DNA from 2 places in the Streptomyces viridosporus T7A genome. Region 2 is predicted to be linked to the other one. Evidence: riboswitches for the same ligand, from Rfam matches in the RefSeq annotation. Region 2 holds a riboswitch; the other holds the start of a gene.
What was found. Region 2 has a riboswitch for cyclic di-AMP ahead of CP969_RS07290 (C40 family peptidase). Riboswitches for the same ligand answer to the same signal wherever they lie in the genome.
Positions count from the first base shown of each region.

Region 1 (3,881 bases), 3.3 Mb from region 2:
TCCGGTTCCATGAAAGGGCTGCGCGGTGCGTCCGTCGCGGCGCGCAGTTCCCGCCAGCGCTCCCGCTCCCCCTCGCCGAGCTCCTCGGGCCTCAGCACGCGCACGCGTCCACTGCTCACCTGACCCCCCGATCAAGTCCCCCCGGACACTTGGAAGGTACCGCCCGGGACCACGCGGACGGTAGAGAGCGGAGCATGTTGTCGCCAAACGGTGCAGAGGCCTTCAACCGGACGCCACCCGGCACCGGCGGGGCGGGGGCGGCCGCGGGCGTGGTGAATCGAGTAGGCGCGCGGTCCGTATTCTCTGATCATGGCCGCACCCACCGCATTCTCACTCGTCGCCACCGACCTGGACGGGACGCTGCTGCGCAGTGACGACACCCTCTCCGACCGGTCCCTCGCCGCGCTCGCGCGGGTGGCGCAGGCCGGCGCCCGGCACCTCGTGGTGACGGGGCGCCCGGCCCCCCGGGTGCGGTCGCTCCTGGAGGACCTCGGCGGCACGGGGCTCGCGGTGTGCGGACAGGGCGCACAGGTGTACGACGCCGACGCGGACCGGCTGCTGTGGTCCGTCACGCTGGACCGGGAGCTGGCGGAGACCGCGCTCGGCAAGATCGAGGCCGAGCTGGGCGAGGTGTACGCCGCGGTCGACCAGGACGGCGTCGACGGGCTGACCCTGATCGAGCCCGGCTACGTGATGCCGCACCCCACGCTCCCCGCCGTGCGGGTCGAGCGGCGCAGCGAGCTGTGGGACCGGCCGATCAGCAAGGTGCTGCTGCGCCACCCCGACCTGTCCGACGACGCGCTGGCGGCGGCGGCGCGCGCGGTGGTCGGTTCCCTGGCCACCGTCACCATGTCGGGGCCGGGGACCGTGGAGCTCCAGCCGTGCGGGGTCACCAAGGCGACCGGGCTGGCGCTGGCCGCCGACCACCTGGGGCTGGGTCCGGAGCGGACCGTCGCGTTCGGCGACATGCCGAACGACGTCCCCATGTTCGGCTGGGCGGCCCACGGCGTCGCCATGGCCAACGCCCATCCCGAGCTGAAGGCGGTGGCCGACGAGGTCACCACGTCGAACGAGGACGACGGCGTGGCCGTCGTCCTCGAGCGACTGTTCGGTGGGGCGGCCGTGCTCGGCCGTCAGCGGACGGCTCAGTACGCGCCGAAGACGTTGTCGATCGAGCCGTAGCGGTCGGCGGCGTAGTTGCAGGCCGCCGTGATGTTCGCGACCGGGTCGTACGGGTCGAAGGTGGTGCCGGGCACGTGGTACGCCCGGAAGGTCGGGTCGATGACCTGCAGCAGGCCCTTCGACGGGGTGCCCTTGGCCGCGTTGGAGTCCCAGAGGTTGACGGCGTTGGGGTTGCCGGAGGACTCGCGCATGACGTTGCGGTGGATGCCCTCGTAGGAGCCCGGGATGCCGTGCTGCGCCATGATCGACAGCGACTCGCGGATCCAGCCGTCGAGGTTGTTCGCGTACGTCGTCGTGGAGGCGGCGGTCGTGGCTGCGGCGGGCGCGGCGGACGGCGTGGTGGCCGCGGAGGCGTTGGTCGCGCCGAACAGCGGGAGGGCGATCGCGGCGATGCCGGTGACGGCGAGGGAGCGGGCGAGGCGGCGGCTGCCGAAGCGGCGGAGCTGACCGGATGCAGGCATGTCTGGGTTCCTCTCCTACGCCTGCGAGGTGAGCTGTCGGGTTCGGGCGGGAGAGTGCCCGGCCGTGCCCCTGCGGGCATGGCTTCACCCCTAGCCGTTCCGGCGTGTGGCCGGCCCGGCGACTTACCTGGGTCCCCCGCTCCTGCCGTGCGTGAGTGAGTTCGTCGTCGGTGGGTGCGGGCGGTGGCAGGATTCGGCGTCCGCCCGACAGGCCGGGAACGTATGCGAGAGCACATGCCGGGAACAAGTGCGGACGCCACAGAACGAGCCGTTTGATCTTGTGTGGGGCGTTTTGGTGCGGTTGATCCTTTGCGGGCGCCAAGGCTCAACTCGGTTGCGGGCAAAGGGAGGACGCCGGTGCCGCCGGAGGGGCGGACGGGTGCGCGGCGCGTGACCGACCTCACGGGCCGGACGGCCGAGCCGCATTTCGCGCAAAGGGGAATTCGCTTGCCGATTACGGCAAATCGGGCACCGGGGGCGGCAGGATGGGGGAGTGGCGGACAGGACGGGGCGCGGCCCGGAATGCGGCCCGGAATGTGGCCCGGAGCACGGTCCGGGGCGTGGACGACTCTGCCCGGGAAAGACGATGAATGTCCGTGGTGATCAAACGATCAAAAATCCGTCGGTTTCGATCTCGTACCGCCCGTCCTGTAACGCCGGGCGCTGGCGGTGATCGAAACATGACCGGATACGCTGACTCGAGTGAGGGCAGCGACCTATCGACAAACCGTGTAACCGCCACCAGACACCAGCAGACAGGAGACCCCTCGTGACCGTCGTCGGGCCGTTCGGGCTGAGCGTGCGGGACCAGGCTCTGGAAGCCGATGTCCAGGCCGGATTGACGGCTGTCGAGGAGGGGCTGCTCGAGGCCACCAAGAGTGAGGTGCCCTTCATCACGGAGGCCGCCCAGCACCTGGTGCGGGCCGGTGGCAAGCGCTTCCGCCCGCTGCTCGTGATGCTCTCCGCCCAGTTCGGCGACCCCTACGCGCCCGGCGTCGTGCCGTCGGCCGTGGTCGTGGAGCTGACCCACCTGGCCACGCTGTACCACGACGACGTCATGGACGAGGCCGAGGTGCGGCGCGGCGTGGCCAGCGCGAACGCCCGCTGGGACAACTCCGTCGCGGTCCTCACCGGCGACTTCCTCTTCTCGCGGGCCTCGCACATCCTGGCCGACCTCGGCCCGGAGGCGGTGCGGGTGCAGGCCGAGGCGTTCGAGCGGCTGGTCACCGGGCAGATCCTGGAGACCGCGGGACCGCAGGACGGCCGGGACCCGGTCGACCACTACCTGGACGTGCTCGGCGGCAAGACCGGCTCGCTGGTCGCGGTCTCCTGCCGGTTCGGCGCGATGATGTCCGGCACCGACGAGACGGTCGTGGACGTGCTCACCCAGTACGGTGAGCGGCTCGGCGTCGCCTTCCAGCTCGCCGACGACGTCCTGGACATCGCCTCCGACTCCCACGAGTCCGGCAAGACCCCCGGCACGGACCTGCGCGAGGGCATCGCCACGCTGCCCGTGCTGCGGCTGCGCGAGCGGGCGGCCCGGCTGGGGCTGGCCGAGGACGTCGCCCTGTGCGAGCTGCTCGACTCCGACCTCACCGACGACGCCCGGCACGCCGAGGCGCTGCGGCTGCTGCGCGCCCACCCGGCCCTGGAGCAGGCCCGCCGGGACACCGTGCGCTACGCCGAGGAGGCCCGCGCGGCGCTGGCCCCGCTGCCGGAGTGCGACGCGAAGGCGGCGCTGGTGGAGCTGTGCGACGCGGTGGTGCACCGGGCGGGCTGAGCCGCCGGCGACGGCACGACCGGGCCCGGTCCGCCGTCGCTCCCGGGGTCGCCCCCTACTGGTCGGGGGAGGGGACCGCCCGCCGTGTCATACCGCAGCAGTACACGGAGTTGAGCCCGCGGTCTGACGCATCCGCCCGCCGGATTTGGTCGGATGGACCACGACGGACATCACCACTCCTCACCGATTCGGGTGAGAATGGCGGCTCAGGGGGAGACTGGTGCGAGGACACGAGACGGAAGCCGCCGCCGACCACGGAGGTAGGGCACACATGGCACCGTACGCATCCGACGACATGACGACCGCGGGGGAGGCCGGCGAACCGCGCACGGGGCGGCGCAGGGCCGCGCGGTACGCCGTTCCGGTCACGGTGATGGGCGTGGCGGCCGCGACCATCGGGCTCGTCCCCGCGCTCGCCGACTCCGGCGACCCCGACCTGCCGGAGATCACCGCCGCAC
Region 1 covers NZ_CP023700.1:4,879,273-4,883,153, forward strand. Annotated here, with positions in the region: gene CP969_RS22675 (GNAT family N-acetyltransferase) at 1-119, opposite strand, end outside; gene CP969_RS22680 (HAD family hydrolase) at 310-1,182, shown strand; gene CP969_RS22685 (transglycosylase SLT domain-containing protein) at 1,146-1,643, opposite strand; cyclic di-AMP (ydaO/yuaA leader) riboswitch at 1,647-1,811, opposite strand; gene CP969_RS22690 (polyprenyl synthetase family protein) at 2,413-3,423, shown strand; gene CP969_RS22695 (LolA family protein) at 3,695-3,881, shown strand, end outside.
Region 1: another riboswitch for cyclic di-AMP. It lies ahead of CP969_RS22685 (transglycosylase SLT domain-containing protein); the one in region 2 lies ahead of CP969_RS07290 (C40 family peptidase).

Region 2 (3,881 bases):
CGGCTCGTTCCACGCCATGTCGACGATCTACGACACGCTGCGCTTCGTCTCCTGCGACGTGGAGACGGTCTGCCTCGGCCGGGCCGAGGGGACCGCCGCGCTGCTGCTCGCCGCCGGCACCCCGGGCAAGCGGTGCGTGCTGCCCGGCGCCCGCCTGGTGCTCCGTCAGCCCGATCCGTCCGGGCCGCTGGAGGGCCGGGCGAGCGACCTCGCGGCCCGGGCCGAGGAGCTGGGCCGCATCCGGTCCCGGATGGAGGACATGCTCGTCCGGCACGCGGGCCGCACCCCGGAGCAGGCCCGGGCGGACCTCGAGCGGGACACTGTCCTCGACGCACGGGCGGCGGTGGACCACGGCCTGGCGGACCGGATCGTGCCCGACCGCAGGGGCGGGCACCCCGCCGACGACGCGAGGTGAGCCGTCGATGCTGCCCCCGGAACTCCCTCCGCTGCCCGCGCTGACCCGCGCGGAGGCCGAGTTGATCGACCGTTACCTCGAGGTCGTCGACCTGCTCGGCCGCATCAACCCCGCCTCGGACGGTGACACCTACCGCGGCCTGCGCGCCGCGCAGGCACTGGTCGGCAAGGCCGTCGCGCTGCGCGACGCGCTGACCGTGATGCACCGGCGCGGCGAGACCGAACTGCACTCCGCCACGCTGGGCCGGGCCCTGCGGGTGCTGGACGGCGAACGGCGCACGGCCCGGCTCATCCTGCCGCCGACCCCGGGCAGTTGACGCCCACCCCGGTCCGGGCGGCCGTCCCCGGCGAGGGCGCGTCCGGACCGGAGCCGAAACGGACCAAACGGCTTACCCCCATCCGGCGTAGATGCACCTGCTTTTTTCGGGGCGCCGAAGTTGCGCAACACGCGGGGCCAGTGGGCGGAATTGAGCATTCCGACGCTGGTCCGAGGCCTTTCGGGGCTCTTGACAGCGAACCGAACAGGAGACTGTCCACCCGAACGGATGAGTGGTGAGTAACAACACAAATCCCCGGTTCAGTTGGGATTTCGGGCCGGGCATGGGACAAGATCCCTGACTGACGACAAGACCCCGCCGCCGCGGCGGGGCGATCCGGGCGGACGCCGAATCCTGCCGCCGCCCGGATGACCGGTCGACAAGGAGTGGATCGGCAGGAGTGGAGGACCCAAGCACGACGGGTCGCCGGAACGCCAGTTCCGAGCAGCCCTTGGGGTGAAGCCGCACGTGTGCGGCCGGGCCACTTCGCCAGCCCGAATCCGACAGGTCATCCTTCACAGGCGGCTGACGAAGGGTTGCGCATGACTGCGCTCAATCGTGTCCCGTCTCTCATGGCCCGGGCCGGCACGGCCTCGGCCCTCACCCTGGCCGCCGTGGGCGGCTCGATCGTGGTCCCGGGAGCCGCCTCGGACGCGGCCGCCGCGAGCACGGCCACCAAGGCTCTGAACGTCGCCGCTTCCAAGAAGGGAGCGCCGTACCAGTGGGGCGCCACCGGACCGTCCCGGTTCGACTGCTCCGGGCTCACCCTGTACTCGTTCAAGAAGGCGGGCAAGACACTGCCGCGCACCGCCGCACAGCAGTACAACAAGACGAGCCACATCTCCGCCAAGAACCGCAAGGCCGGTGACCTGGTGTTCTTCCACTCGGGCCGCAGCATCTACCACGTCGGCATCTACGCGGGCAACGGCAAGATCTGGCACGCCCCGAAGACCGGGGACGTGGTGCGCCTGCAGAAGATCTGGACCAGCAGCGTCTGGTACGGCCGGGTCAAGTGATCCGCCGGGGGCGGCGGTGCCCCGACGCACCGCCGCCCCACCGGGCGTGACGCGGCCTCAGCCGGTCGCCCGTCACCTCGCCCGTCACCGTACGGGCCGGCATCGCCCCCGCACGCGACGGGACCCCGCCGCGACGAGCCGGCCGAGACTTCGCCGGGCCGTTCCAGAACCGCGGGTCACCCGGGCGGGCGTACGGATCCTCCTCGCCTTCCCGCTGCCGCTCGCGTTCACCTCACGCCCCGGCTCGCCCGGCACGGCGCGGCGCACGATCCCGGAACCACACAACCGGTGCCTCCGGGGCGGAACACCGGCCCACGGCGCCGTGTGGCCCCGCCGGATCGGCCGCGGCCCGTCCGGGCCCTTGCGCCGGCACCTCGCCGACCGTCCCCTCGCCGTGACGGCCCCTACGGTTCCTGCCGACCCGTCGTGACCGGCTCCGCGGCAGGCTCCGCGGTGGGTTCCGCGGCGGGAGGCAGGGTCCACGGCAGTTCGACGGAGACGGTCTTGCCCCCCTCACGCGTGGGGCGGATTCTGAGCCTCCCCCCGCATTCCGCGGTCAGGCAGCGGATGATGACCAGTCCGCGGCCGTTGTCCTGCTGCACCGCGGCGGGCAGCCGTTTGGGGAAACGCGGATGGCTGTCGGTGACACCGACGTGCAGCCGCTCGTCGCGGTCGAGGACCATGTCCACCGTGAAGGTGGGCGACTGCCCGAAGGTGTGCTGCACGGCGTTGGTGGCGAGTTCGGAGACGATCAGCCGGACGGTGTCGGACACGTCCGCGTCCGCCGGCATGCCCCACTCCGCCAGCACGTCCCTCACATGGGCACGGGCCGCGGAGACCGAGGCGGGATCGCTCGGCAGAGTGACGGATGCTTCCAGATGGTCTGCCATGGCGATGTCGTCCCTTTCCCACGGGAGCGCAGTCCGACACGGAGGGGATGGTTCGAGTACGGTCCCGCACTGGTGCTTCGCCGCCAGAGTGCCATCACCGCACGGCGCGGGGCGGCGATCCACCAAGATATGCATATATCTGTCGCCCGAAGCGGTGAACCCTGCGACGGAAGACCGTATCCGGGCGGCTCGGAAGGAGTAAGGAGAGTCCATGCAGCACGGTCCCGCGGTGCGCCGCCGGAAACTGGGCGCCGAACTGCGCACGCTGCGCGCTTCGGCGGGGCTCACCAGCGGCGAGGCGGCCCGGCTGGTGGGCTGGCACCAGTCGAAGGTGAGCCGCATCGAGACCGGCACGAGCGGAGTGAAACCGGCCGATGTCCGCTCGCTGCTCGACGCCTACGGCGTGACCGATCCGCAGCTGCGGGAACTGCTGCTGATGCTGTCGGGTTCCGGTGACGGCGACGGCCGTCACCACTGGTGGCACGCCTACCGCGGCGTCCTGCCGCCGACCTACCGGGACTTCATCAGCCTGGAGTCCCAGGCGAGCGCGATGCGCACCCTGGAGACCACGGTGATCCCCGGGCTGCTGCAGACGCCGGAGTACGCGCGGGCGGTGACCCAGGCCGCGCTGGAGGGCGCTTCGGAGGAGCGGCTGGACGCCCTGGTGGAGGTGCGGTTGGCCCGGCAGGACGTGCTGCGGGCGGACCCTCCGCTGGAGTTGAGCGCGGTCCTGGACGAGGCGGTGCTGCGCCGGGAGGTCGGGGGCCCCGGCGTGATGACCCGCCAGCTGGCGCGGCTGGTCGAGGCGGCCCGGCTGCCCCAGGTGCGGTTGCAGGTCCTGCCGTTCAGCGCGGGGGCGCACATCGGTGTCACCGGCCCTTTCGTCATTTTCTCATTTTTGCGCACTTCTGATCTGGACGTGGTTGTTCTCGACCACTTGACGAGTAGCCTCCACCTGGAGCGGAAAGAAGACCTCCGGGCCTACTCGGAGGCCTTCAACGCCCTTTCGATCCACGCCCTTTCACCCGAGGACTCGTTGGATTTCATCGCCGGTACAGCCGCCGGCGCGTAAGGAGGCACGATGCCTGCACCGCCTCGGACCCTTCCTTCCGGTTTCGACCCGCACGGTGTGCGGTGGCTGCGCAGCAGTTACAGCACGGGCGCGAACAACTGCGTCGAGACGGCCCGGCCGGCCTCCGGCCCCCTGGCCGGACTGCTCGCCGTGCGCGACTCCAAGACTCCGG
Region 2 covers NZ_CP023700.1:1,550,155-1,554,035, forward strand. Annotated here, with positions in the region: gene CP969_RS07280 (ATP-dependent Clp protease proteolytic subunit) at 1-415, shown strand, start outside; gene CP969_RS07285 (hypothetical protein) at 423-731, shown strand; cyclic di-AMP (ydaO/yuaA leader) riboswitch at 1,067-1,270, shown strand; gene CP969_RS07290 (C40 family peptidase) at 1,274-1,747, shown strand; gene CP969_RS07295 (ATP-binding protein) at 2,152-2,637, opposite strand; gene CP969_RS07300 (helix-turn-helix domain-containing protein) at 2,849-3,709, shown strand; gene CP969_RS07305 (DUF397 domain-containing protein) at 3,719-3,881, shown strand, end outside.